3 regions of the Marinobacter sp. 3-2 genome follow, and region 3 is predicted to be linked to each of the others. Evidence: predicted binding sites of a transcription regulator. Region 3 holds the regulator's gene; each other region holds the start of a gene.
The links. Region 3 encodes LexA, which represses DNA repair genes until DNA is damaged. Its sites were predicted from a motif close to CTGTNTNNNNANACAG; they were not measured.

Region 1: a site for LexA is predicted at 3,217-3,232, ahead of recA (recombinase RecA). Genes of this name have one in related genera too.
Region 2: a site for LexA is predicted at 7,108-7,123, ahead of recN (DNA repair protein RecN). Genes of this name have one in related genera too.

The regions. Positions count from the first base shown of each region.
Region 1 is NZ_RJUQ01000018.1:182,043-191,711, reverse strand. It holds gene EDB94_RS18760 (hypothetical protein) at 1-416, shown strand, start outside; gene EDB94_RS18755 (S8 family serine peptidase) at 426-2,084, shown strand; gene pncC (nicotinamide-nucleotide amidase) at 2,665-3,165, shown strand; gene recA (recombinase RecA) at 3,330-4,376, shown strand; gene EDB94_RS18740 (hypothetical protein) at 4,373-4,822, opposite strand; gene EDB94_RS18735 (flavodoxin family protein) at 4,874-5,344, shown strand; gene EDB94_RS18730 (PilZ domain-containing protein) at 5,360-5,737, opposite strand; gene EDB94_RS18725 (ATP-binding protein) at 5,955-8,363, shown strand; gene fixJ (response regulator FixJ) at 8,403-9,029, shown strand; gene EDB94_RS18715 (response regulator) at 9,075-9,669, shown strand, end outside.
Region 2 is NZ_RJUQ01000011.1:1,172,048-1,181,716, forward strand. It holds gene carB (carbamoyl-phosphate synthase large subunit) at 1-870, opposite strand, end outside; gene carA (glutamine-hydrolyzing carbamoyl-phosphate synthase small subunit) at 951-2,081, opposite strand; gene dapB (4-hydroxy-tetrahydrodipicolinate reductase) at 2,276-3,076, opposite strand; gene dnaJ (molecular chaperone DnaJ) at 3,103-4,230, opposite strand; gene dnaK (molecular chaperone DnaK) at 4,309-6,234, opposite strand; gene grpE (nucleotide exchange factor GrpE) at 6,327-6,926, opposite strand; gene recN (DNA repair protein RecN) at 7,182-8,861, shown strand; gene fur (ferric iron uptake transcriptional regulator) at 8,966-9,376, opposite strand; gene EDB94_RS07355 (outer membrane protein assembly factor BamE) at 9,499-9,669, shown strand, end outside.
Region 3 is NZ_RJUQ01000011.1:366,250-375,918, reverse strand. It holds gene EDB94_RS03540 (amidoligase family protein) at 1-720, opposite strand, end outside; gene lexA (transcriptional repressor LexA) at 936-1,547, shown strand; gene EDB94_RS03530 (cell division inhibitor SulA) at 1,590-2,081, shown strand; gene EDB94_RS03525 (hypothetical protein) at 2,086-2,346, opposite strand; gene EDB94_RS03520 (DUF6586 family protein) at 2,398-2,910, opposite strand; gene EDB94_RS03515 (DUF1329 domain-containing protein) at 3,135-4,493, shown strand; gene EDB94_RS03510 (SOS cell division inhibitor) at 4,511-4,849, shown strand; gene EDB94_RS21005 (hypothetical protein) at 4,920-5,045, shown strand; gene EDB94_RS03505 (sigma-54-dependent Fis family transcriptional regulator) at 5,090-6,370, shown strand; gene EDB94_RS03500 (PAS domain-containing sensor histidine kinase) at 6,601-7,839, shown strand; gene EDB94_RS03495 (sigma-54 dependent transcriptional regulator) at 7,852-9,318, shown strand; gene fliE (flagellar hook-basal body complex protein FliE) at 9,570-9,669, shown strand, end outside.

The sequences.
Region 1 (9,669 bases), on a different contig from region 3:
TTGGTTATCTGCGTGAAGATCTGACTCCGGCTCGGCGGGATGAACTGATTGATGACTTCGATGCAACTGCCCAATCGACATACGAATCGGCCGAATCGAGTTTTCAGCAGCTCTCTCAGGCTTATGACGACTACCAGGCGGGAACCATTGGTGAGAGCGCTCTACAAAGCTATCTCAACACTGCGGTTTCTGAACTGGCTAGTCACGACGACTACGGCTACGGAATGATTCGTAATTTGGACGCCACATCGAGTGCTGTGATGTCGACTCTGCCGAATTCCGGACTTGAGTATGTTGAGTCGCAGGCTCGTTTCAGCCGGTACTTCGATGAATCAATGCTGACCACCGATTCAGAAACAGGCCAAGTGTCTTACGTTTCCGGATTCGAAATTCTCGCGCCCCTGACAGGTCTTTAAGGAGTGGCTATGACACTGAAAACAACACTGGCAGCTGCGCTGATTCTCAGCGCGCCCTGTCTGGCCATTGCTAATGAGCCTGCACCGATCAAATCCCTGTCGGAGGAATCCATCAGCGAGAAGGTCATCATCGTCTACAAGGTTATCGGAGCCGAGGAAGGGACCTCTCAGGATGAATCTCCGAAATATCGTTGGAAGCGCCTTATTGTTTCCAGTGATGAAGTGGATGAGGCCATTGAGCGTTTGGAAAACGATGCCACCGTAGGTGATATTGAGATCGCTCAGAAGGTTCATAACATCAAGCCGGTCAAAGAGATCCCGGCTCCTTCTACTGTCCGTGGAAGCTCTACGGATAGCCAGGTCTACAATGACCCGAAGCTGTTTGACCAAGAGATTTGGCAGGACAGAGAGCAAGGCTTTACTGGTCGTCTGAACATCAGTCAGGCCCAGACCGTCTATGACCGAAGTCAGCGTATGCGCATTGGCTTTGTCGATGGCGGCTTCGTGGAAACTGGCGACATAACCTTCTCTGAAGGTGCTAACCTGGTCCTTTTTGAGCGCGGCCCTGAGTTTCGGGAAAACGTTCTGGACCCGACCTGTGAGCATCGTCACGGTAACCATGGCGCACACATAACTGCTGCAACCACGAACAATGGCAAAGGCATGGCCGGCATTGTTGATGCTGATATTGTCGCAGCCCGCGCCCTCTCTTGCGCTGGCGCAGGATTTACTAGCGATATCTCTGATTCCATCCTGTGGCTGGCAGGCGAGCCTGTTGACGGCGTGGCAACTCTTAGTGAGCCAGTCGATGTAATCAACTTGTCCCTTGGTGCTCAAACTCAGTGCCCGGACTACATGCAGGATGCGATCAACATTGCTCGATCCAAGCGCATACTGATTGTTGGTGCTGCTGGCAACGATAACATTGATGCTTCCAATACCTATCCTTCAAACTGTGAAGGCGTGGTGTCAGTTGGATCAAATAGGTTTGATGGCCAGAAGTCTGGGTTTTCAAACTTCGGTGAGGTTGTCGACATCTACGCCACGGGCAGCAGGGTGTTTTCAACCAACGATGTTGAGGACTATGTCCTTGTTTCTGGTACATCCTTCTCAGCCCCGATCGTGTCTGGACATGCCGCACTGATCAAGGCCGAAGAACCTGAGGCGGATGAGCGTCGAATTATTCGCCTTCTTACCGGGACCAAAAACGATGAGCTTACCGGTGCTGCCGCTGAGATTCTCGATAAGGGTATTATTGATAGTCTCGAACTGGCCAAGGCCGTATCGGGAGAGACCTATGTTGCCCGGCCTCTGAGTCACGCCCTTCTCAATGAGAATCGTACAAACACCGACGCCTACACGCAGGCTGCAGCAGGTCTTGATGTATGTAATTTATATGAGGTTGACACCCAAAAGTTGGATGGTTTGAGCCTTCGTGAGGGAGAGTTCTTTAAAGTCTTTGAAGTGCCTAAGGCTCAGGATTTCACGCTTGCGAATGGGATTGAGGTTTCAAAAAGTCAGGGATCAAGAGTGCTTCTGAAAGGAATCGACCCAAGCCAGAACGATTATGGCTTGTCAGTTTGCAATTCAGACAACTCAACCTGCCATTCAGAGATTCCTTTGAACCTCAACGCTTCAAAAGCGATGACTGGGGTATATTGCTCTTAACCCAATATTTTTTAAACAAAGCTGTATCCCTTCAACCGTCATTAACTATGTGGCGGTTGAAGGGCACCGCAAGACTTCGAGTGGGAGTTCCCAGCTGACGAAGTCAATGCGGCTAACGATCAACTGGAGTCTCTGGCTTTCTACAATTCCTGCGCAATCCAAGCTCTCCTATCTTTCTGACACATCCTTCAATCAAGAAGTCAGGTTTTCTCTTCCTGTTGAGATCCCAGCATCAGAGTTCCACACTCGTAATCAAGGAATCGGAAGTTCTCACCGACGGTATTTGTTGTCCAAAGCAGTCGGAAGAATCATTGAAGAGTTGGGGCAATTTTGGGGCAAAAGGGTGCGTGTTTGTCCGTGTTTTACCGTGTTTTGAGGTTTGGCCTATTTTTGTCTGAGTTGCTCAAAGGCCTGTCCCACAAGGCTTTTAGGGCTGCTTTGCAAATAATAACCGCATCATTGGGGTGTGCTTGGAAAGATCGGTCTGAGCTGCTGACATGAACGGGTCCGGTAGCCTTGCTTTGGATGAAGGCGTGAATTGTAAGAAAATAACCGCCGTGATGAAACGAAGGAGGTCATTATGCTGGCCAGCGATCAGGAATTGGAAGAGGCAGGCAACCGCCTTGGTGAACGACTGCTGACAACCGGCCGTACAGTTGCGACGGCGGAGAGTTGCACCGGCGGCTGGGTTGCGAAGGTACTGACCGATCGTGCCGGTTCTTCGGCCTACGTGCTGGGTGGCCTGGTCACGTACAGCAATGAGGCCAAGCAGGGGCTTCTGGGCGTAACCCGGAAATCGCTGGATGAACACGGTGCGGTCAGCGAACCGGTGGTGCGGGAAATGGTTGCCGGTGCCCTGGTGGCGACAGATGCTGACGTTGCCGTGGCTATCAGTGGTGTTGCCGGGCCCGGCGGTGGCAGCGATGACAAGCCTGTGGGCACCGTCTGGTTTGCCTGGGGTAGCAGCCCGGCCTCCACCGTGGCCGTGGTAAAACACTTTGAGGGTGATCGTGATCAGGTCCGCAGGCAGGCCGTTCTCTTTGCCCTTCAAGGGGTTAACAATTTTGTGGACGAAGTCTGACGGCTTTCACATCCGGAGGGGTTGGTCTCCTCTGCGGGTTATGTTTTAATACTGTTCAAATATACAGGGAATGGGCTGTTCGAGCTGTACAGATTCCCGATTCACTATTTCGCTGCCAGCCTTTTCCTGAGGGTGGCGGCCCAGGCGACAGAGGGTTTGCACTGATGGAAGACAACCGCAAGAAAGCATTGAGCGCAGCACTTGGGCAGATTGAGCGCCAGTTCGGCAAGGGCGCCGTGATGAAAATGGGCGATCAGCCCCGCGAAGCCATTCCTGCGGTCTCCACCGGTTCCCTTGGCCTGGACGTTGCCCTGGGTATTGGCGGTCTTCCATATGGTCGAATTTGCGAAATCTACGGTCCGGAAAGTTCCGGTAAGACGACGCTCACCCTCCAGGTAATTGCCGAAGCACAAAAAGCCGGCAAAACCTGCGCATTCGTGGATGCCGAGCACGCGCTCGATCCGGTTTACGCCGAAAAGCTGGGCGTCAATGTGGACGACCTTCTGGTGTCCCAGCCGGATACCGGTGAGCAGGCCCTGGAAATTGCCGACATGCTGGTTCGTTCCAATGCGGTAGACGTAATCATCGTGGACTCCGTGGCGGCCCTGACCCCGAAAGCGGAAATCGAGGGTGAAATGGGCGACAGCCACGTGGGTCTGCAGGCGCGACTGATGTCCCAGGCGCTTCGCAAGCTGACCGGTAATGTCAAACACGCTAACTGCCTGATGATTTTCATCAACCAGATCCGTATGAAAATCGGGGTTATGTTTGGCTCGCCCGAAACCACCACCGGTGGTAACGCGCTGAAATTCTACTCCTCCGTTCGCCTTGATATCCGCCGCATTGGTGCCGTGAAAGATGGTGACGAAGTGGTCGGTAACGAGACCCGCGTGAAAGTAGTCAAGAACAAAGTATCGCCGCCGTTCAAGCAGGCCGAGTTCCAGATTATGTACGGTAAGGGCATTTACCACATGGCGGAAGTGCTGGATATGGGCGTCAAGGAAGGCTTTGTCGACAAGTCCGGAGCCTGGTACGCCTACAATGGCGACAAGATCGGTCAGGGCAAGGCCAACGCCTGCAAGTTCCTGGAAGAAAACATGGACATTGCCAACGAGATCGAAGCCAAGGTTCGGGACAAGTTGATGCCCAAGCCTGAACCCAAGAAAGACGCAAAAGAAGAGCCCGCAGAAGCCAACGGCGAGCTGCTCTAAACGTTACCAGGCGAAGACGATAGGGGCGGTAGGCGAAAATTAAGGCCTGTCGCGCCCTTGCTACCTTCGCTTTTCTTTTCAGGTATTAACTTTTCTTCCAACTCCCGCCGAAAGTGACCCGGTTCAGCGCCAATATCGACCTCTAGCCGCTCCAGGTAATCTGCCCCGCCTGCCTGCTGCAACTGGCTTTTGATCCAGCTCCTGTATCTTAGTCGACGATAGAGTGCCTTTAGTTTTTTTCCGTTGAGATAACGCATCGACTTCTCCTCCTTTCGCGGTTCACCTTGTAATCCATGGTAAGCAGAAGTCTTTGCAAGGTATCGGTTCAGATCGTTTAAAAGTCCTAGTAACAGATCGACTATTTTTGCCTCTGTGCTGCTCAAATAATGAGCATCTGTGCTTGCTGCGTCTTCCTCCGGTTTGAGCTGGCCTAAGAATGAATCCATACTCTCCAGGTGCCCAAATTCTTTGCTCTTCAGCTACAAATCAGGGTCTGTATGGAAGCAAGAAAGAGATTATTGATAGTCGCTCATGCACCTTCCCCAAATACTCTCAAGCTTCGGGAGGCGGCCGAGCAGGGGGCGCACCATGAAGACATCGAAAGCGTAGAGGTAAAGGTGCTGGCGCCCCTGGACGCCGGTCCCGATGACGTTCTGGCCTGCGACGCCATTATTCTGGGCACCACTGAGAATCTCGGGTATATGAGTGGTGCTTTAAAAGACTTCTTCGATCGCAGCTATTATCCCTGCCTCGAGAAAACCCAGGGGCTGCCTTTTGCCTATTACATTCGCGCCGGCCATGACGGCACGGGCACCAAGCGGGCAATAGAAAGCATTACCACCGGGCTGCGCTGGAAGCTGGTCCAGGAGCCTTTGATCTGCCGGGGTGAATACCGGGAAGAGTTTGAAGATCAGTGTCGGGAGCTGGGGATGTATGTTGCGGCCAGCCTTGACGCCGGGCTGGTTTGATTCCGAAGGCCTGGCTCAGCTGGCAAACCGGTTGTAGAAGCCTTCAATCCGCGACAGGGCATTGTCGACAGTTCGTGAATAGCCCTTCTTGTCCAGGCAATAGCTGAACTGGACACTGACGCGATAGCCGGTCTGGAAGGGCTGGCATTCCACCACCCGTGCACAAACCCGCGATTCGCTGATGTACTTGCCGTCAAAATCCATGAACAGACGGGCGCCCGGCTCTACTGGTCGGGGGCATAGCACTGCCATTCCGTACCGGTTGAGGTCCAGGCAGGTAACCGGCGTGGGCTGTTTGCCACGACCAAGGAAGCTACGCTCCCGGAGCTGGACCTTCAGGCAGGAGGCGGGGTAACGATCCTTGATTCTGCGCTCTGCGGAATCATTGGTCATACGCTGGCGTCCGTTGCGTGCATTGTTTTTATGGTTGGGACATGAAGTGTAGTTCCGGAAAGGCTGGCTGAAAAATGAGCGGCGGCGGAATTGTGAACTGCCTAACAAAATCCCGCGCACTGTGCGCGACTCCAGAAATCTTCGTGCTGAACGCGACAGAGCCGACCGCAGAATCTACAATGACCGGCCAATGTGTTAACCGTTACAGGACCAAACCTTGAAGTCACTGCCTCTGCACCAGCTTTACAAAGCCTGTGTTCTGAAAGATCTGCCGTTCAAAACCACCAAGCAACTGGAGCCCCTGGCTGAAATCGTTGGCCAGAACCGTGCCCAGGAGGCTGTGCGTTTTGCTCTGGCAATGCCCCATGGCGGTTACAACGTCTATGCCGTTGGCCGTAATGGCCTGGGTAAGCGCACCATGATGCTGCGTTACCTCGAGCATCATGTGGATACGGATCAGCAGAGCCATGACTGGTGCTACGTGGCCAACTTCGAGGAGCCGCGCATTCCGAAGCTGTTGCAGCTCCCGGCCGGGAAGGGTACCCAGCTCAAACAGGATATGGAAAAGCTGATGAGTCGCCTGGTCAAGGTTATTCCCCAGACCTTTGACAGCGACAGCTTTCTTGAGCGCTCGGAACAGTTGAAAAACGAATACGGCAAAAAGCAGGAAGACGAGCTGGAGAAGGTGGCGGCCCAGGCCAAGCGCAAAAAAGTCAGCCTCACTGTGACAACCCCGGGCGGTTATCGGTTGGTGGCCATGAATGGCGACGAACCCCACACTGCGGAATCTTTCCAGGCTCTGACCGATGAGCAGCGCGACAAGTTCGAAGATGCCATCAACAAGCTTGAGAAAAAGCTCCGGCAGGCGCTTCGCAAACTGGCGGACTGGGAGCAGGAATACGCTGATAAACAGCAAGCCCTGAACCAGGAGACCCTCGAGAGTATCTCAGGCCATCAGATTGATGAGCTGATCGAGAAATACAAGGATCTGCCGGACGTGGTCGCCTTCTTTGAAGCGGTTCGGGCGGACCTGGTTGAAAATCTGGAGATTTTCCTCGATGACAACGAGGAGCAGGCAGCGATTGCGTATGCGTCCCTCGACAAGAAGATGCCCCGCCGTTACCTCGTCAATGTTCTGGTGCATCAGAAAACCAACGAAGTGCCGATGGTTGTGGAGGACAACCCCACCTACCACAACCTGTTCGGTTACGTTGAGAACGTCACCTACAAGGGCACCGTGTTCACGGATTTCTCCCTGATTCGCCCGGGCAGCCTGCACAGGGCCAACGGCGGCTATCTGTTGATGGACGCCATCAAGGTTCTGGAGCAACCGTTCGTATGGGATGGCCTCAAGCGTGCGCTGCGTTCGAAGTCCATACAGATAAATTCACTGGAACGGGAACTGACGCTGTCCGGAACCATCTCAATTGAACCGGAATCGGTGCCCCTGGACGTCAAGATTGTTCTGTTCGGCGACCGTGAAACCTGGATGTTGCTGCAGGAATACGATTCCGAATTCGCCGAGCTGTTTCGAGTCACCGCGGATTTCGAGAACGAAATGTACCGTTCCGATGACAGTCAGCTGTTATATGCCAAGTTCATCGCCAGCCTGGTGAGCGAGAAGAAGCTACTGCACTGTTCGAACAAGGCGGTTGCCCGGGTGATTGAACACAGTGCCCGTATGGCCGAGCATCAGGATCGACTGTCCCTGCATGCAGCCGATATTGCCAACCTGCTGCGGGAATCCGATTTCTGGGCCCGTCAGGCCGGTGCCAAGCTGATCCAGGACCTGCACGTTGAGCGAGCGCTGGAAAGCGCGAAATACCGCAGCAGCCGGATACGGGATCAGTTCTATGATTCCATCCGTGATGGCACAACGCTCGTAACTACAAGTGGCACGTGTGTTGGCCAGGTTAATGCACTCTCGGTGCTGTCCACGGGTGGATTTGAGTTCGGTCTTTCCAACCGTGTCACCGCTACCTGCTATTATGGAGATGGCGCGGTCATGGATATTGAGCGAGATGTAAAGCTTGGTGGCAATCTGCACTCCAAGGGCGTGATGATCCTGAGCTCCTGGCTAGCCTCCCATTTTGCGGTCAACGATCCGATGCACCTGTCGGCCAGTCTGACCTTCGAGCAGAACTACGGTGAAGTGGACGGAGACAGTGCTTCTCTGGCAGAGCTGTGCGCGCTGATTTCGTCCCTTTCCGGTATACCGGTTCGGCAGGATCTTGCGATTACGGGGTCGGTCAACCAGTTTGGTGAGGTTCAGCCCATTGGCGGTGTCAACGAAAAAGTGGAAGGCTTTTTTACCACCTGCCAGCTCAAGGGTGGGCTTTCAGGCAGCCAGGGTGTCATTGTGCCATCCACCAATGTGCAGAACCTGATGCTTGACAGCGAAGTGGTGCAGGCAGTGCGCGGGGGGCAGTTTGCGGTTTACGCGGTCGCCCGTGTTGAAGAGGCCATCACGCTGCTGCTTGGAAAGCCTGCGGGCAAGGCCGATGACAAAGGCAGGTACCCGAAGCAGAGCGTTTTTGGCATTATCCAGCAACGGCTAGAAAAAATGCGGGAACACGAGCGCCAGGAACATGCCCGTGACGACCATAAAGACCCGTCAATTCACTGACCGGCGATCATAAGAAAACGGACAGGAGAGAACACACCCATGACTGATATCCAGCAAACCGTGTACGTTGTTGAGGACGATGAAGCAGTCCGCGATTCCCTGGAGCTGCTGCTGAAATCCGACGGCAAGCCGGTAAAGACCTATGAGAGTGCAACCGCTTTCCTGAAGGACTATTCCGACAAGATGGCAGGCTGCATTGTGCTGGATATTCGCATGCCGGGCATGGACGGTATGGAGCTCCAGAAAAAGCTCAATGAAAAACACTCCATATTGCCGATTATCTTTGTGACGGGTCACGGTGACGTCCCCATGGCCGTCGACGCCATGAAAGAGGGCGCTGTGGACTTCATCCAGAAGCCCTACCGTGAGGAGGCACTGCTGGAGAAAATTGAGGCAGCCCTCAAACAGGACCTTGAGCAGCGCAAGTCTCTGGACGAGAAGCAGGAGATCATTCGCCGCATCAAGAGCCTGACCCCCCGGGAACACGAGATCATGGACCGTATGATTGCCGGTCAGGCCAACAAGGTGATTGCCATTGAGTTGGAAATCAGCCAGCGCACGGTCGAGATCCACCGTTCCCGCGTTATGCACAAGATGGGAACCCATTCCCTGGCACATCTCGTTCGTATGGTCCTGTCCGTAAAGGACCTTATCGACGCAGGGTGATCCCGGCGGCATCATACGGTTACTTTTCTAACCGGCCCGACATTTATGACTGAAGCTGTCAGCGAGAACTCGGAGGTGACGGTTCTGCTTGTGGATGACAATCCGCAGAACCTCAAAGTCCTCTATGAGACCCTGAAGGATAAAGGTTACCGGCTACTCATTGCCAACGAGGGCGAAAAGGCCCTCGACCTTGCCCACCGCCATCAGCCCGAAGTGATTCTCCTCGATATCATGATGCCGGAGATGGACGGCTATGAAGTCTGCGAGCGCCTCAAGGCCGCCCCGCAGACGGCCGACTGTGCCGTCGTCTTTCTGTCTGCGCTGGACGACCTGCAAGCAAAGGTGAAGGGCTTTTCACTCGGCGGTGCCGACTACATCTCCAAGCCGTTCCAGTCCCAGGAAGTGATCGCTCGCGTGAAAACTCACGCCAGCGTTATTCGTCTTGAAAGAGAGTTGCAGGCCCGCAACCGGGAGCTGCAAAGTGACCAGGCCCGGATTCTGAACTCCATCAGCGAAGGCATCTACGGCCTCGATGAGAACGGCATTATTGAATTTGCCAATCCGGCGGCGGCATCAATTGTTGGCTGCCCGGTGGAAGAGCTGATTGGTCGTGATTTCTTCGAAACCCACTTCGCGACTG
Region 2 (9,669 bases), 810 kb from region 3:
CGGATTCATCCCGAACTGCACGTTGGAGCCGCCGGTTTCCACACCGATCTCACGCAGGACTGCCAGAGAGGCGTTCCGCATGATCTGGTATTCCTTGTCGGTGAGGGTCTGGGCCGGGGCCACGGTGATGGAGTCACCGGTGTGCACGCCCATGGCGTCGAAGTTCTCGATGGCGCAGACGATGATGCAGTTGTCGTTTTTATCCCGGACAACTTCCATCTCGTACTCTTTCCAGCCGATCAGGGATTCGTCGATCAGCAGTTCGTTGGTCGGGGACAGGTCCAGGCCGCGGGTACAGATTTCCTCGAACTCGTCGCGGTTGTAGGCAATACCGCCGCCGGAGCCGCCCATGGTGAAAGACGGGCGGATGATGCACGGGAAGCCGATGTCGTCAGCCACTTTCCAGGCTTCTTCCATCGAGTGGGCAATCGTGGCCCGCGGACACTCGAGGCCGATCTTCTTCATGGCCTTGTCGAAGCGGTCCCGGTCTTCGGCTTTATCAATGGTGTCAGCGTTGGCGCCGATCATTTCCACGCCGTGCTTTTCCAGAATGCCGTGGCGCTCGAGGTCCAGGGCGCAGTTCAGCGCGGTCTGGCCGCCCATGGTGGGCAACAGCGCATCCGGCTGCTCTTTCTCGATGATCTTCTCGACGGTCTTCCAGGTGATCGGCTCGATGTAGGTGGCATCGGCCATGACCGGGTCGGTCATGATGGTTGCCGGATTGGAGTTAACCAGAATAACCCGGTAACCCTCTTCGCGCAGCGCCTTGCAGGCCTGGGCTCCGGAGTAATCAAACTCGCACGCCTGCCCGATCACGATGGGGCCGGCGCCCAGGATCAGGATGCTTTGGATGTCGGTACGTTTTGGCATGTCTTGGTAAACCTGTCAGCAACTTTTGAATTCTGGCAGCGCAACACGCGGCGCCCGTGAGTTTTCCGTGGCGATCGGTCTCAGGCCGATCGCACCTCCATCAGGCGGATAAACTCGTCAAACAGCGGGGCCACATCATGGGGGCCGGGGCTGGCTTCCGGGTGGCCTTGGAAGCTGTAGGCCGGCTTGTCGGTCCGGCGAATGCCCTGCAGGGTGCCGTCAAACAGGGACTTGTGAGTCGCCTCGACATTGGCCGGCAGAGTTGCCTCATCCACGGCAAACCCGTGGTTCTGGCTAGTGATCATCACGGTGCCGGTGGCGATATCCTGAACCGGATGGTTGGCTCCGTGGTGGCCATGCCCCATCTTCATGGTCTTGGCACCGCTGGCCAGGGCCAGCAACTGGTGACCCAGGCAGATACCAAACACCGGAATCTCGGTTTCCAGCACTTCCTTGATGGCGGTGATGGCGTAATCACAGGGCTCGGGGTCCCCGGGGCCATTGGACAGGAACACACCGTCCGGGTTCATTGCCAGAACCTCGGAGGCCGGAGTCTGCGCCGGCACCACGGTGATGTCGCAGCCGCGGGACGCGAGCATGCGAAGGATGTTCAGCTTGACGCCATAATCCCAGGCAACCACCTTGAACCGTGATTCCTCACGCTCACCGTAACCCTCTTCGAGGGTCCACTCCGTCTCTTTCCAGGACCAGATCTTGTCGGAGGTAACCTCTTTTGCCAGATCCATACCCTTGAGGCCCGGGAAGGCTTTTGCCAGTTCCAGAGCCCGCTCGGCAGTGGCGTTTTCACCGGCAACGATGGCACCGTTCTGGGAGCCTTTGTCCCGGAGGATGCGGGTCAGACGGCGGGTATCAATGTCGGCGATCCCAACAATGTTGTTGCTTCGCAGGTAATCGTCCAGAGTTCCCTTGCTACGCCAGCTGCTGGCCAGCAGAGGCAGATCGCGGATAATCAGGCCGGCGGCCTGGATGCGGTCTGACTCGACGTCTTCTTCGTTCACACCGGTGTTACCGATATGCGGGTAAGTCAGGGTCACGATCTGGCGGGAGTAGGACGGGTCGGTCAGGATTTCCTGGTAGCCGGTCATGGCGGTGTTGAACACCACTTCGCCGCTGGTTTCTCCGTCAGCGCCGATGGCTGTGCCGTAGAACAGGCTTCCGTCTGCGAGTGCAAGGATTGCTGGTGTGCTCAAGGCTTGTATCCTCATCGAGTGGCGTATCGGTTCGTCACGAACAGGAACGCAAGCGCAAATTCAGGTTGCAAAAAAGCGAGACGGAGTCTTAACTCGGTCCCGCTTTTTCAGAATCTTTGTGCAAAGGTACGCTTGGTGCAGTCAAACCGCCTTATTGTAAAAAATATGGCGCTTTGTGTCCACGAGAAATGGCCTCACTTGAGGTCCAGCACGTCCTGCATATCATAAAGCCCGGCCGACTTATCCTTCAGCCATAAAGCGGCCCGCATGGCACCCTTGGCAAAGGTCATCCGGCTGCTGGCCTTGTGGGTCACCTCGATACGCTCACCCTCGGTGGCGAACAAAACGGTGTGATCACCGACCACATCACCCGCCCGAATTGTTTCGAAACCGATTTCCTTGCGGGTTCGCTCGCCGGTGAAGCCCTCACGACCATAGACGGCACACTCTTTCAGGTCACGACCGAGGGCATCGGCAACAACTTCACCCATGCGCAGGGCCGTTCCCGAGGGCGCGTCTTTCTTGTGGCGGTGATGGGCTTCGATAATCTCCACGTCGTAGTCGTCACCCAGGGTTGCGGCGGCGGTGCGCAGCAGGTTGAGGACGACGTTAACGCCCACGCTCATGTTGGGCGCAAACACTACGGGCGTGGACTCGGCGGCCAGAGCCAGTTGCTGCTTTTCGGCGTCGGACATGCCGGTAGTGCCGATCACGAGCATCTTGCCGTTGGCCTTGCAGAACTCGGCGTTTTCCAGAGTCAGGTCCGGGAAGGTGAAGTCGACAAGCACATCGAAATCATCCTTCACATCAGCCAGGCTGCCGGCCATTTTGACGCCGGTTTTGCCGATCCCGGTCATTTCGCCGGCATCGGCGCCGATCAGACTACTGCCGGGCTCGACCACGGCGGCACCCAGCTCGAGACCCTCAGTGCCGTCAACGGCTTCAATCAGGACTTTTCCCATGCGCCCGGCGGCGCCGATGATTGCTACCCTCATGCTCGCGTTCCTTCTTGTCGCGCCGATCAGAATTTCATTTCGTCGAAGAAGCTTTTCACGCCTTCAAACCAGGAGGTCTTCTTCGGGCCGTGCTCTGTGCCGTTACTGGCATCCAGAGTTTTCTGGAACTCTTCCAGCAGCTCTTTCTGGCGCTTGGTCAGATTCACCGGCGTTTCCACGATCACACGGCACAGCAAGTCACCAGCAGGACCGCCACGAACCGGACTGACACCCTTGTTACGCAGGCGGAACAGCTTGCCGGTCTGGGTTTCCGGTGGAATCTTCAGTTTCACCCGGCCATCCAGTGTCGGCACCTCGAGCTCTCCACCCAGGGAGGCATCGACGATGCTGATGGGAACTTCGCAATAGAGGTTGCGGCCATCGCGAGTGAAGATGGAATGTTCCCGCACAGCTATCTGCACATACAGATCTCCGGGAGGACCACCATCGACGCCCATCTCGCCTTCACCGGAAAGGCGAATGCGGTCACCGGTGTCTACGCCAGGCGGCACCTTGACCGACAGTGTTTTCTCTTCCTGAACCCTGCCCTGACCGTGACAGGCCTTACAGGGGTTCTTGATGATCTGGCCGGAGCCCCGACAGGTCGGACAGGCCTGCTGTACGGTAAAGAAGCCCTGCTGCATGCGCACCTGCCCCATACCCTTACAGGTACTGCAGGTTTCCGGGCGGGAGCCTTTCTCGGCGCCGCTGCCGTCGCATACTTCACATTCGCGATGCCCCGGGATCTTGATCTGGACCGTCTTGCCTTTCACGGCCTCTTCCAGATCCAGCTCCAGGGTGTAGCGCAGGTCCGCACCCCGGGTGTTGCGACCACGACCGCCGCCACCAAAGATGTCGCCGAACACATCGCCGAAGATATCCGAGAAGCTGGCACCGCCGCCTCCGAATCCGCCGCCTCCGGCCTGGCCGTCAACGCCGGCGTGGCCGAACTGGTCGTAGGCAGCCCGCTTGGACGGCTCTGCCAGTACTTCGTAGGCTTCGCTGGCCTCCTTGAACTTGTTCTCGGCTTCGGTGTCGTCCGGGTTACGGTCGGGGTGGTACTTCATGGCGAGCTTTCGGTAGGCTCGCTTGATTTCCTTCTCGTCCGCGTCCCGGGAAATCCCGAGAATCTCGTAATAATCGCGCTTGGCCATGCTTTTAAAACCCTGTTTTTAAACGCGGAAAACGCGGGGATCTCCCCGCGTTTTCCAACTACCTGATGTACGTCAGATTTATCGCTTGTCGTCGTCTTTGACTTCTTCGAACTCAGCGTCGACAGCATCGTCAGACTTCTGGCCTTGGGCTTCTTCCTGCCCACCGGCCTGCTGGGTCTGATCCGCCTGATCTGCATACATCTTCTGGGCCAGCTCGGAAGAGACCTCGGTCAGCTTCTGAGTCTTGGCTTCGATGTCTTCCTTGTCGGAACCTTCCAGAGCGGTTTCAAGCTCCTTGATGGACGCTTCAATGGACTCTTTCTCGCTGTCGCTGACCTTGTCACCGGCTTCGTTCAATGTCTTGCGAACGGCGTGAACCATCGCGTCGCCCTGGTTGCGAACCTGGACAAGCTCTTCGAACTTGCGATCTTCCTCGGCGTTGGCCTCGGCGTCCTGAACCATCTTCTCGATCTCGTCATCGTTCAGACCGGAAGAGGCCTTGATCACGATCGACTGCTCTTTACCGGTCGCCTTGTCTTTGGCAGACACGTTCAGGATACCGTTGGCGTCGATATCGAAGGTAACTTCAATCTGCGGCACACCACGCGCTGCCGGCGGAATATCAGCCAGATCGAAACGGCCCAGCGATTTGTTCTGGGCAGCCTGCTTACGCTCACCCTGAACCACATGGATGGTTACCGCGGTCTGGTTGTCGTCCGCTGTGGAGAACGTCTGCGACTTCTTGGTCGGAATCGTGGTGTTCTTGTCGATCAGCGGAGTTGCCACACCGCCCATGGTTTCAATACCCAGGGTCAGCGGGGTTACGTCCAGAAGCAGAACGTCTTTCACATCACCGGAGAGAACGGCCGCCTGGATAGCAGCACCCATCGCCACAGCTTCGTCCGGGTTAACGTCCTTGCGAGCTTCTTTGCCGAAGAACTCTTTCACTTTTTCCTGCACCAGCGGCATGCGGGTCTGACCGCCGACCAGGATAACCTCGTCGACTTCGCCTGCCTTCATGCCTGCATCCTGCAGCGCCACTTTACACGGCTCGAGGCTGCGCTGAACCAGGTCTTCTACCAGAGATTCCAGCTTGGCACGGGTCAGTTTCACGTTCATGTGCTTGGGACCAGACGCGTCTGCGGTGATGTACGGCAGGTTAACGTCGGTCTGCTGGCTGCTGGAAAGCTCTATCTTGGCTTTCTCGCCCGCTTCCTTCAAACGCTGCATCGCCAGGGAATCGCCGCGCAGGTCGATACCGCTGTCTTTCTTGAACTGGTCTGCCAGGTACTCGATGATCTTCAGGTCGAAGTCTTCACCACCGAGGAAGGTGTCACCGTTGGTGGCCAGAACCTCGAACTGGTGCTCACCGTCAACATCGGCAATTTCGATGATGGACAGGTCAAAGGTACCACCGCCCAGGTCATATACCGCCACGGTACGATCGCCGCTCTTCTTGTCCAGGCCATAAGCCAGGGCTGCTGCGGTCGGCTCGTTGATGATCCGCTTCACTTCCAGACCGGCGATCTTGCCTGCATCTTTGGTAGCCTGACGCTGGCTGTCGTTGAAGTAGGCCGGAACAGTGATGACGGCTTCGGTCACTTTTTCGCCCAGGTAGTCTTCTGCAGTCTTCTTCATCTTCTTGAGAACTTCTGCAGACACCTGCGGCGGTGCCATTTTCTCGCCCTTCACTTCAACCCAGGCATCACCGTTGTCTGCCTTGGCAATCTTGTAGGGCACCATCTTGATGTCTTTCTGGACCACATCGTCTTCAAAACGACGACCGATCAGACGCTTGATGGCGTACAGGGTGTTGTTCGGGTTGGTAACCGCCTGGCGCTTGGCTGACTGGCCAACCAGGGTCTCACCATCATCGGTGTATGCGATGATGGACGGGGTGGTGCGATCACCCTCGGCGTTCTCGATTACCTTCACCTTGTCGCCATCCATGATGGCTACACAAGAGTTGGTCGTTCCCAGGTCGATACCGATAATCTTGCTCATTGAGTCACTCCAATTCTTCTGAATGCTTTCCAGGAGGCCATTTGCCTCCGCTTTCGCTATTTACTGGCTATATTGGCGCTTTAATCGGCTTTTCAAGCCTGCTCATCAATTTTTGGTGCATCTTCCGCTTTCGCGACCACCACCATGGCCGGCCGCACAACACGACCATTCAGCAGATACCCTTTCTGCACCACGGCTACCACGCTGTTCGGCTCGGCATCCGGCGCAGGCACCATGGACATGGCCTCGTGATGCTGGGGATCGAACGGTTCGCCCACCGGGTTGATCTGCTCAACGTTGAATTTCTTCAGGCTGGACATGAAAAGACTCAGGGTCATTTCCACGCCTTCACGAATTGAGGCAACCAGTTCGCCGGACTCATCGTGCCCCTCGGTGCTCTCGACCGCCTTCTCGAGGCTGTCAGCTACCGGCAGCAGCTCCTTGACGAACTTTTCCAGGGCAAACTTGTGCGCCTTCTCAACGTCGATCTCGGCCCGACGGCGCACGTTCTGCATTTCCGCCTGGGAGCGCAGCATCTGCTCCTGGAATTCCTGAACCTGAGCCTGGAGCGCTTCCACTTCGGAGGTTTCGTTGTCGCCGGCTTCGCCTTCAGCGGCCTGGGCCTCCTCTTTCGCAGCCTCGAGGGCTTCGTTCAGTTCCTCGTGCTCGTTGCGGTTCTCGTCAGTGCTCATGGCTACTCCTGCTTCATCTAAAGCGGCCCGCTGTCAGTGGCCGGTTAAACATGGGCTCCGGCCGCCTCGAGCCGGAAAATGTCGTTGCGAACGGATATGGGGCCCGCTCTCCAGGTTTCAACCACCAAAGCCTGCAATCCTGAAGAAAATACCTCCCTCAGGTTTGCAAACCACAAAAACCCTGTATATATTCACAGTCACTGTATACATCCACAGTGTTTTGCCGGTTTCAGGAACAACGCGGAGGTTATCTGCATGCTGACTCAACTTACGGTTTCCAATTACGCCATCGCTGAAAGGGTGGAACTCCAGTTCAGCAAGGGCATGACCGCATTGACCGGCGAGACCGGCGCCGGAAAATCCATCGTTCTGGACGCCCTCGGCCTGGCCATGGGTGGCAGAGCCGATGCCGGCGCCGTCCGGCATGGCGCCAAACGCGCCGACATCACAGCGACCTTCGACGTATCCGGAATTCCCGAGGCAACCGAATGGTTGGCAGAACACGAGCTGGATGACGACAACGATTGCATCCTGCGCCGGGTCATCAGCAAGGATGGCCGCTCCCGCGCCTACATCAATGGCCAACCCTGCCCCCTGAACCACCTCAAGGAACTGGGCGGTGTGCTAATGGATATTCACAGCCAGCATCAGCACCAGTCTCTTTTGCGCAAGGAAACCCACCGCAAGCTGGTGGACGAGTTCGCCGGCGTTGAGACCCTGGCCGCTGAAACACGGGAAGCCTGGAAATCCTGGAACCAGATCCGCCAGCGGCTGACCGAACGCCAGCAGAATGCCGATGAAGCAGAGGCCAAACTCCAGCTTTTGCGATATCAAGTGGAAGAACTGGATCGTCTTGCACTGGAAGCGGGCGAGCAGGAAAACCTGGAACAGGAACAGGCGCAGCTCAGCCAGGCGGATACGGTTCTGCACAACAGCCATCAGGCCGCCCTGCTTTGCACCGAAGATGAAACCAGCGCAGTAGATCTGGTGCGCCAGGCGTTACAGCAGCTGGAGCAGCTTCCGGTGGACGTTCCTGCACTGGCGGACACGATCCAGATGCTGAACGAAGCCCAGATCCAGATCAGTGAGGCCGGCGACAACCTTCGCCATTTCGTCGAGGACTACGAGGCCGACCCAGCTCGACTGGCGGAAGTGGAAGAACGGCTGAGCGCCATCTACCAGATGGCCCGCAAACACCGGATCACACCGGAAGAATTACCGGAACTGCATCAGCGCCTGAGTGCCGAGCTGGCCGAGCTGGACGGTGGCGAGGGCAGCCTGGAGCAGCTGGCCGCAGAGCTGGACAGCCAGCGCGGACGCTTCGATGAGCTGGCCGCGGAGCTGTCAGAGGCCCGTGCCAGGGCCGCCGACGAACTGGATCAGCGGGTCGCAGCGGAGCTCACCCAGTTAAGCATGCCCAACATGCAGTTCATTACTCACCTGAACCGCAGTAACGGTGGGGAGCCGGCGCCCCACGGACTGGAAGAGATTGAATTCCTGGTCAGCGCCAACCCGGGGCAGCCTGCGCGGCCACTGGCCAAAGTAGCCTCCGGCGGCGAACTGTCGCGGATCAGCCTTGCCATTCAGGTGGTGGTTGCCCAGACATCAACCACACCCACACTGGTGTTCGATGAAGTGGATGTCGGCATAGGCGGCGGCACGGCCGAGGTGGTTGGCCGACTGTTACGGACTCTTGGCGGCAACGGACAGGTGCTCTGCGTCACCCACCTGCCGCAAGTGGCGGCCCAGTGTCATCAGCACCTGTTTGTCAGCAAGTTCACCGAGCAGGATGCCACCTTCTCGAAAATCGAGACGCTGGACGATCAGGGCAGAATCAGTGAAGTGGCGAGAATGCTGGGAGGCGTGGACATGACCGAACATACGATCGCTCATGCCAGGGAAATGTTTTCAAAGGGGCAGGCAACCCATCACTGAGCCGCGAGCAACTATCCACTACCCCTCTCGATCCTGAGAGCTGTTGGGGCGGGCCATAAACCCGCCCCTTTTTTCGTTCCTTCAGCCAACGACCCGAGCCAGGCTCAGGACTTGATCGGCTTTACGTACAGAATCAGGCTGTGGTCGACGATTTCGTAACCGTGCTCTTCGGCAATCTTCTTTTGTCGCTCTTCAATGACCTCGTCGACAAACTCGACTACCTCACCCGTCTGGGTGCACACCATATGGTCGTGGTGGTCGTCGCCAGCCATCTCGAACACGGCATGGCCGCCCTCAAAATTATGGCGCAGTACCAGCCCTGCTGCTTCAAACTGCGTCAGCACCCGGTAGACTGTTGCCAGCCCCACGTCATCGCCTTGCTCCAGAAGCTTCTTGTATACATCTTCGGCACTGAGGTGATGCTCCTCCGCGGTCTCCAGAATGTTGAAGATTTTGACCCGCGGCAGAGTCACTTTCAGACCGACTTTTCGTAATTCGGCGTTTTCGGATGACATGTTACTATTCACTCTTTGGTGTGCCTCACGGCTTCCGGTATGATGAAGCCGCCATTGAACGGTTAACCCGTGTCACACCTGCCTCTGGCAGGCGATTTCAAGATAGAGGATTTCCCCCGGCGATGCAAAAGCTCACAGCTCTCATTCTCACTTTCGTTCTATCCGGTTGCGTTTTCCCGGGCGTCTACAAAATCAACGTCCAGCAGGGAAACATCGTTACCGATGAGGAGCTGACGCAACTGACCGAGGGCATGCCACGCAGCCAGGTGCACGCCGTGATGGGAACACCGCTC
Region 3 (9,669 bases):
GTGGGCAAACAGTGGAAGCAGGTCAAGCGCGCGATTCCGGGTAGGATTGAACTCCAGGTAATCCTCCATGAGCTCCCCGAGGTTCGGATGATAGTTATCCTCCATCAGGAGCTCGGTGTAGCGGCCGTGCCAGGGTTCGATGTACGTAGTGAATTTGCGGCTGACGTCCAGTTGATGCCGGTGCTTGAGCCATTCATACAGGGCCGCGAACGCCTGGAAGTAACGAACCAGGGTCTCGGGGCTGAGGTCGGGCAACTCGGGATTAAGCTGCAGGCCAAACGCAAAATAGATGGCGTCCCGGCTACCCAGTGCCCCGGCGTTCCTGAGTTTGTCGACGAGCGTTTCAATCACCTCGACGCTGGAAAACTTCAGGGGTGGGCTTATGATCTCGAGGGGTACCACGCGTTCGGCCGCGGCGTCGATCACATCCATCGCCTGTCCACCGAGTTCTCGAATGGACTCGGGGAGGCGCTCATCCGCCAGATCAAGATCCTTGATCGGATCGGAATCAAGCTCAACCGTGAAGTCGCCAAGAGCTGTCTGCAAGGTTGTCACATAGCGTGACTTGAGCTCAGGTGTGCCCTCCAGCATCTCCGCCGCCAATGTAACCAGCTCATCGTAGCCCAGACCAGACAGTTCGATCTCGACGCCAACCCGGCGTTCCTTCCCTTCGTTCGTCTTTAGGATGTCAGGCATCCTGCAGGCACTGACTTGAGTCATGGTGCTCCCTGGTTCGTGAGGAATAGTGCCCTAACCATATCACACCGCTGTTGATCCTCATTATTAAGCGGATGCAAGAAAATCAGGGAGCCGACTTTACACTGGATAAAACACTGTATATAGTCACTTTACTGTATAAAAAAACAGGGCCACCGGAGCCGCTCTTACGAGAGGCTGATTTTTGCAGCGGCCCGATCCCGATATAGCGGAGTAGCTTGATGAAGCTGACAGCAAGGCAGTCCCAGGTACTGGATATTATTCGCCGATACGTCGACGAGACCGGCTATCCGCCAACCCGTGCTGAAATCGCAGCAGAACTGGGCTTCCGTTCGGCCAACGCCGCGGAAGAACATCTCCGGGCATTGGCAAGGAAAGGTGCCATCGAGATGGTGCCGGGAGCGAGCCGCGGCATCCGTCTGCCTGAGGCGGAAGAGGACCTGGGCCTCCCGGTCATTGGTCAGGTCGCTGCCGGTAGTCCGATCCTTGCTCAGGAGCACATCGAGGATCACTGCACACTGCAGCCAGAATTCTTTTCGCCGTCTGCAGATTATCTTCTGCGGGTCCGGGGCATGAGCATGAAAGACATCGGTATTCTCGATGGCGACCTGCTGGCAGTTCACAGTACCCAGGATGTTCACAACGGCCAGGTGGTGGTTGCCCGGGTTGGCGATGAGGTAACGGTAAAGCGTTTCCGCAAGGAAGGCTCGAAAGTCTACCTGATTGCCGAAAACGAAGAATTCGCACCGATCGAAGTGGACCTGACCGAACAGGAGCTGTTCATCGAGGGTCTGGGTGTTGGTGTTATCCGCCGCTCTGACCTGCACTGAGCGGTTCGGATAGCCTCAGATAGTTTGAATAACGGGTGAATTATGGAACAAATGAGCTTTAATCAGAATCTGGCCTACAACCCCAATGCTCTGTCCTGTTCAGTGTCGGCAACCGCCGCCCGCGAGCGACGTTCCGTCATTCGCGCCCGACGCGCTCCGGAAACCACCGAACCCAAAGTCTGTGGCAATGTGACGGAGATCATTCTGCCGGAAGGCCAGGTAGAAAATTTCCAGCTGCTGTTGCCAATGCTGACACAGCTGAATCAGGAGAAGCGCTGGCTGGCCTGGATCGACCCGCCCCAGGCGCTGGTTAGCAAGTGGCAAAAAATGCACGGGATTGTCGCCGGCGAATTGCTGGTGCTGCGTTCAACACCGGACTATCCTGCCCAGGACCTGGCAGAGCGAGCCCTCAGTGCCGGCACCTGTCACGCTGTGGTCATGTGGACCCGTAAACTGGGGCGAACTGCCTTCGAATCCCTGCAAAGAGCCTCGGCCGAGGGCAATAGCCACGGGGTCGTTCTCAGGCAGCGTTAACCGATCAATGCAGGGTGTAGGAGGGCTGGGCGTCTGAGGCGTCCAGTTCGTCATCTTCCCAGTCGATATCGTGGGCAACATTGCCTACAGCCTCAATGCCAGCTGCAATCATGGCTTTGGCAACCGACATATCCCGATCTTCCATCATTTCCCGGGCTTCTTCCGAAAAAGAGATTTTTACCAGTGGCGCACTGTCATCATCAATGCGGCGCAGGGCGTAATCGCCATTGGTCAATTGCACGATTTCAAAAAACGATGGTGACATTCAATAAACCTTCAAGTTAATACGATTTGAATAACCGGAGCTGGGAGTGGCTTACCACTCGCTGTGCTGCTCTTCCAGATCGTCGGCAAAATGTTTGACGGCGGTCAGCGTTTTCATCAAAGCAGCCGACGATCGATCCGGTCCGGAATCGGCCGATACCGCAATAATGTTTTCCTCGCTCACGGTTTTTTTGGTCGCCGGGGGTCTGCTTTGGGCGCGCTCGAGTTGCTCCATATGGTTCCACCAACTCCCGGATCGCTGTTCCAGCTCCTTCAGGCGGCCAACTTCACTCGGTTCTGGCCCGATAAGAGCGACCAGCTCATCAAGGGTTGAAGGTTCCTCTGATTTTCTCTGGTATAGCCTCGCAACCATGACCAGCAACAGTTTTCGAGACCGCAGAAGCAGCTCGATCGCCCCCTGAATAGCGGCTTCCCGGCGCAGGGCCTGTTCCGCCTCGTTGGGACGTTGTTCCTGAGCCTCGTCTGTGGGCCGGTCGAGTGGCTGAAGCAGCGTGCGGGCGAGAAAGAGCTTTTGAGAAACCAGTGAGTGCCATTGCGAGGCCATGGAATACCTTCAATCCCCCAGCGCGGGTGTAACCCCGAAAAATTGATCCGTCATCATATCATTTTCGCTATCAAATTTCTTCCATTCTCTCTGCGGTGAGGTTTCACAATAAAACACAAACATTCACTTGAAACGACCGTTTGAATTTGGCAAAAAGGCGCCCGGCTGTGCGAGTTCTGCTCGTGGCGGCTACCCAACAGCATGAATTTCTGGAGGTGTAAGGGATGCGAAGCCAACTCGTTGCAGGTGTCGCACTGGCTTTTCTCGGGTTTTCTGGACAGGCCCTGTCCAAGGTCACGGCCGCCGAGGCCGAGCGGCTGGGTGGTGAACTGACCCCGGTCGGAGCCGAAAAGGCGGGCAACCGCTCAGGCAGCATACCCGAATGGACCGGAGGTTTGGCCACGCCGCCGGACGGCTGGCGTGAGGGGCAAGTGGAAATTAACCCGTTTCCCGAAGATGAGGCTCTTTTCGTTATTACCTCCAACAACCTGGAGCTATACAGGGACAAGCTTTCAGACGGTCACATTGCCATGCTGGAGAAGTATGGGCCCGACTTCTTCATGCCGGTTTACCAGACCCGACGGACTGCCGCGTTTCCCGAGCACGTCTACGACAAATTTCGTGAGAACGCGCTGACAGCGCAGTTGCTGGACAATGGTAACGGCGTTCGCGACACCATCATGACCAGTCCCTTCCCGATTCCAAAAAATGGTCTGGAGGTTATCTGGAACCATATCCTGCGCTATCGGGGCGAAGAAATTTCCCTGCGTAGTGCCTCTGCAACGCCCCAGAGGGATGGCTCCTACAACCCGGTGGTCAATGATTACGACTACTTCTTCGCATACAGCCAGAGGGGCGCGGAGCTGGCGGAAATCGATAACAAGATTTTTTACCTGAAGACGGACACTGTCTCACCGTCGTCACTGGCCGGCACCATCACGCTGGTGCATGAAACGCTTGACCAGGTGCGGTCGCCGCGTCTTGCGTGGCGGTACGATTCCGGTTCCCGTCGTCTTCGCCGGTCGCCCAACCTGGCCTACGAAACCGACCTGCCGAATTCATCCTCGCTGCGGTCAGTCGACCAGAAAGACATGTACAACGGTGCGCCTAACCAATACGACTGGGAGCTGAAAGGCAAGCGCGAGCTGTTCGTGCCCTACAATGCCTACAAGCTTCACGGGCCAGAAATCGAAGCCGACGACGTGATTCGTCCGGGCCATATCAATCAGCAGCTTACCCGCTACGAACTGCATCGGGTTTGGGTCGTCGAAGCGAAACGCCGTACCGGTATCAGCCACATTTATGATCGCCGCGTGTTTTACGTGGATGAAGACAGCTGGCAGATCCTCGCGTCCGAGGAATACGATGCAGAGGGGAATCTGTGGCGTGTGTCGGAAGCTCACAACATCAGCTATTACAGTGAGCCGGTATTCTGGACTACCATGGAAATGACTTACGACCTGAAGGCGGAGCGTTACTACGTTGATGGGCTGGATAATGGATTCCCGGCGTACGATTTCGCCCCGGGGTTCCGTGGCAACGAATTTACTGCCTCCGCCGCCCGTCGTGCCGCTCGCCGCTGATTTCCAAGGAGACTGACATGGCAGACCCGCAAGCCCACCTGGACCACCTGGACCACCTGGATCGACTGATGGCGGATCTCGGTCGCGCCCTGGCCGAAAAGGACTGGGACGCGATGGCGGGGCTGAACGAGCAGGTGAAGCCGGCAGTCGAGCCGCTGATGGCTGCCCTGGAAGCGGGAGAGGTTGATGCGGAGCCGGTGAGGCTCCGCTTGCAGGAACTACAGCAGTTTATTGACGCCGCCGATGAATCGGCCCGAATGGCCCGCAAGGAGGCGGAGGATGGCCTGAAGGGTGTAAACAGGAACCGGAGTGCGGCGAAGGCCTACCAGAACGTTTCTTCGAACCGACCAAAATAGCGTCATAAAATTGACTCTGGGGTTCTTACAGTCTTAAATACCGCACAAATCCCCCAAGAGATTCGGTTGAATGTCTAAAAATAACAAAGTGCTGGTGCTGAGCGAGGATGATTCAAGATTGCGGGACATAGTCACCATTCTTGAGTTCATTGGCGAGGAGCAGGTCCTTGCCGGAGAGAAGCCAGGGCACTTTTGAGCAGTGGTGATGAGGAAAGCCTTTCAGATATCGCGGTCGCGGTGGTGAATGGCGAGGATGCAGGAGCCACCGAGGCGATCACCGCTGTCTGTGATGCCGTTCAGGGCGTACCGTTTCTGGTTGTTGGTCACCCTGAGCTCAAGGGGCTGTCCGATGAGACCAGCGGTCGCATCATTGCTCGCATGGAATGGCCGCTCAATTACACCAAGTTCGTTGATTCGCTCTACCGGGCCCAGATCTATCGGGATCAGTTCACCCGCTCCCGGGAGCGTGGCCAGCAGCGCGGTTTGCAGCTCTTCCGGAGTCTTGTGGGAACCAGCCGAAAAGTCCAGCAGGTACGCCAGCTGATGGAGCAGGTGGCGGATAAGGACGTCAGCGTTCTCATTACCGGTGAGTCCGGTACCGGCAAGGAGGTGGTCGCCCGCAACCTGCATTACCATTCTTCCCGTCGTGATAAACCATTTGTTCCGGTGAACTGTGGCGCCATTCCGGCGGAGCTGCTGGAAAGCGAGCTGTTCGGCCATGAAAAAGGGGCCTTTACCGGAGCCATCACGGCCCGGGTAGGGCGCTTCGAGATGGCCGAGGGGGGCACTCTGTTTCTCGATGAGATCGGAGACATGCCGCTCAACATGCAGGTCAAGATTCTCCGGGTTCTGCAGGAGCGCACTTTCGAGCGGGTGGGAAGCAATCGCACCCAGTCTGCAGATGTGCGGGTAATCGCCGCCACCCATAAGCACCTGGAAGACATGATTGAATCCGGGGATTTCAGGGAAGACCTCTATTATCGCCTGAATGTGTTCCCCATCGAGATGCCGGCCCTGCGTGACCGGGTGGAAGACATTCCCCTTCTGATTAATGAACTCATTTCGCGGATGGAAAAAGAGAAGCGTGGATCGCTGCGGATGAATTCCGCGGCCATCATGAGTCTGTGCAGGCACGACTGGCCGGGCAATGTGCGCGAGCTGGCGAATCTTGTTGAACGCCTGTCGATCATGCATCCCTACGGTGTAATCGGCGTGCAGGAGCTGCCCAAGAAGTTCCGCTACGTTGACGACTATGATGAGAATCGCCCGGTGGAGGACACCGGTATGCCTTCCGGTATTCCTGGCCTGGTGGGCCTGGATGCCCCGGCATTGCTGCCGGTGAACGGTATCGACCTAAAGGATTACCTCTCCAACCTCGAGAAACAGTTGATCCAGCAGGCGCTCGACGAGGCCGGCGGTGTTGTGGCCAGGGCTGCCGAGAAGCTGCGGATCCGACGCACTACTCTGGTAGAGAAGGTTCGCAAGTACGGGCTGAGGGAAGAGGAATCCGAGGAGTCCTGAGCCGGATCGTCCGGATTCTAAAGCTACTGAAGCGGCGTCAAAGGTTCGTAACCTGAGGCGCCGTTCCCGTTTCTGACCGACGTAAAATTGGCATCACTCTCTTTCTGAATTCTCTTTCCTCCTGAAATATATAGAAAAAAACAAGTTGGCACGGTGCTGGCTTAACAACCTGCAAACGAAGTATCCGAACTATGAGGCCCGAACCGACGGGCCGATCGGGGAGTCAGGTTATGAGTCAGGCACAATTTGTTCTTCAGTCCGGCGCGGGCGGTACAAAGACCAACGCTGCGGCGGACGTCAATGACAAGGTTACCGCCTTGTTTCCGGAACAGGACGATGAGGCGGTGGATACCGCCCTGGAATTGTTCAACCGGATGTCGCGGCAGATCACTGACTCCTACCGGACCCTCGAATCCCGGGTCAACCAGCTTTCCGGCGAGCTGAACCAGGAATCGCTCCAGCGTCAGCAGGAGCTTGAAGAAAAAGAGCAGCTGGCAGATCGTCTGTCCACCTTGCTGAACGCACTGCCTGCCGGCGTTGTCGTTCTGGATAGCCAAGGCGTGGTAACGCAGACCAACCCGGCAGCCATTGCCCTTCTGGGGGAGCCCCTCGACGGTGCCCGCTGGGTTGATGTCATCCATCGCTGTTTTGCGCCCCGGCGGGACGATGGTCACGAAGTGTCTCTGAAGGATGGTCGCAGGGTCAGCATTGAGATCCGGACCATGGAAAACCAGCCCGGCCAGTTGATTCTGCTGACAGACCTCACCGAAACCCGGCACCTTCAGGCGCAGCTGGCTCACGCCCAGCGTCTGTCTGCCATGGGCAAGATGGTTGCGTCTCTCGCTCACCAGATCCGTACTCCGCTGTCCGCGGCCATTCTTTACGGTGGCCATCTGAGCCAGGAGGATCTGGACGAAGAAATGCGCCAGCGCTGCGCTTCCCGCCTGATGTCGCGCCTGACCCACCTGGAACAGCAGGTGCGGGATATGCTCATTTTCGCCCGGGGCGAAACCCGGCTGGCCGAGGAGTTATCTGCCGACAAACTGGTCTCTGCACTGGCATCGGCAGTCGAGGGGCTGAAGCCGGCTCCGGGCGCGACAGTGAATCTCGAGAACAAAATCTCCAGCGACTGCCGGCTGATGTGTAATCGGGATGCCCTTGTTGGTGCCTGTACCAATCTGGTGAATAACAGCCTGGAGGCCGGCGCTCGCCATGTGGCGGTTCGGGTAACCGAGGAAACCGGGGAACTGGTCATCCGGGTTGTGGACAACGGCCCTGGTTTTGAACCCTCAGACGCTGCCCGGCTGACCGAAGCTTTTTATACAACCAAGTCCCATGGCACGGGTCTCGGCCTTGCAGTGGTACAGGCCGTTATCAAGGCGCATCAGGGACGGTTTTCCATTGAATCGCCGGAGCAGGGCGGTGCTGTAGCCACCCTGCGTTTGCCGCAATTACGTAACAGACACTGATCGGAGGCAACCATGGCCAAGGCCCAGATTCTGATTGTTGAGGACGACCATGACCTGCGTGAAGCGCTGGTAACCACCCTTGAACTGGCAAAATTCCGGGTTCGGGAAGCATGCAATGCCAGCGAAGCCCTTGAGCGACTGGCCGAGGCTCCGGTGGATATGGTGGTCAGTGATGTCAACATGCCGGGTCTGTCAGGGCACCAGCTTCTGGCAGAGGTGCAGCGGCTGTACCCGGGCCTGCCGATGATGCTGATCACGGCCTATGGCCAGATCAGCGATGCGGTATCCGCCATGCAGGCCGGTGCTATCGATTATCTGGTGAAGCCATTCGAACCGCGTTTCCTGGTGGATGCCGTCAGCAAGGTTGTTGGCGGCGGGCGTGAGAAAGCCAGTGATGAACCGGTGGCAGAAGACCCGATCAGCAAGCGGATGTTCCAGCTGGCGACCAAAGTGGCCGGCAGCGATTCCACCGTCATGATCTCGGGGGAAAGCGGAACTGGCAAGGAAGTCCTTGCCCGGTTTATTCACCAGCAGTCCCCGCGGTCAGAGCAGCCATTCGTGGCGATCAACTGTGCTGCAATACCGGAAAACATGCTGGAGGCTATCCTGTTCGGTCACGAAAAAGGTGCCTTTACCGGTGCCGTCGCCTCCTCGCCCGGCAAATTCGAGCAGGCCAACGGCGGCACCATTCTGCTGGACGAGATTTCGGAGATGGATCTCGGGCTTCAGTCCAAGCTCTTGCGGGTATTGCAGGAGCGAGAAGTGGAGCGGGTTGGTGGTCGCAAGACCATCAGCCTGGATGTCCGTGTTGTAGCGACCACCAACCGGGATCTGGCGGATTATGTTCGCGAAGGCAAGTTCCGGGAAGACCTCTATTACCGTCTGACAGTGTTCCCGATGCACTGGCAGCCCCTCCGGGAGCGGCCGCTGGATATCATGCCACTGGCTACTTCGCTGCTTAAAAAGCATTGCCGCAAAATGAAGCTGACCGGGATTACCTTTGCCCAGGACGCAAAAAGTGCGCTTATGAATCATCAATGGCCGGGGAATGTGCGGGAGCTGGACAATGCCATCCAGCGAGCGCTGGTGCTGCACCAGGGAAATGTCATTCACTCTGGCGATCTGTGTCTGGAGCTGGGCATCACCGGCCGGCCGGACCTTCGCAGCGCGGCGCCGGTTTCGATGACCGAAACCGTTGCTAACACAGCAGCGGGCGAGCCGGATATTTCAGACTCTGGCTTTTCCCCCCTAGACGAACCTTCTCATTTGCGCAGTGACGAGCCGGAGGGCGCGGTTTCGCTGGGCGATGATCTGAGGCAGCAGGAATTCCGTATTATTATTCAGACACTCCGGAAAGAGCGTGGGCGTCGCAACAGGGCCGCAGAGCAATTGGGGATCAGCCCCCGCACGCTCAGGTACAAGCTGGCCCAGATGCGCGACGCCGGAATCGATCTGGACGCCGAAATGGCCTTGGTCTGACCCCCTGCAAGACGAACTCCTTCATTGGCACCCCTCGGGGTGCCGTTTTTTTATCTTCGATTCCCCATGCCGGTGGGGGCACGCTGCCCGTCGTCAAAAGTCCGTCATGGAACTTTCACGACTCCGTCCTTGTGTTCGTAACCTTCTGATATTTATATCTAAAAACTACTTGGCCTGCCAATTGCTTCACCGGAGTTGAGATTATCCCAAGAGCAATTCCGTCCCTGGGAGGGCGGAGCCAGGAGAGAGTTATGGTTCAGCGTGCCGACATCAACAGTGTTTTGTCCGATATAAGGTCCCTGCGTTCACAGATGATGCAGAACCAGCGGGTCGAGCAGGATCAATCGGTTC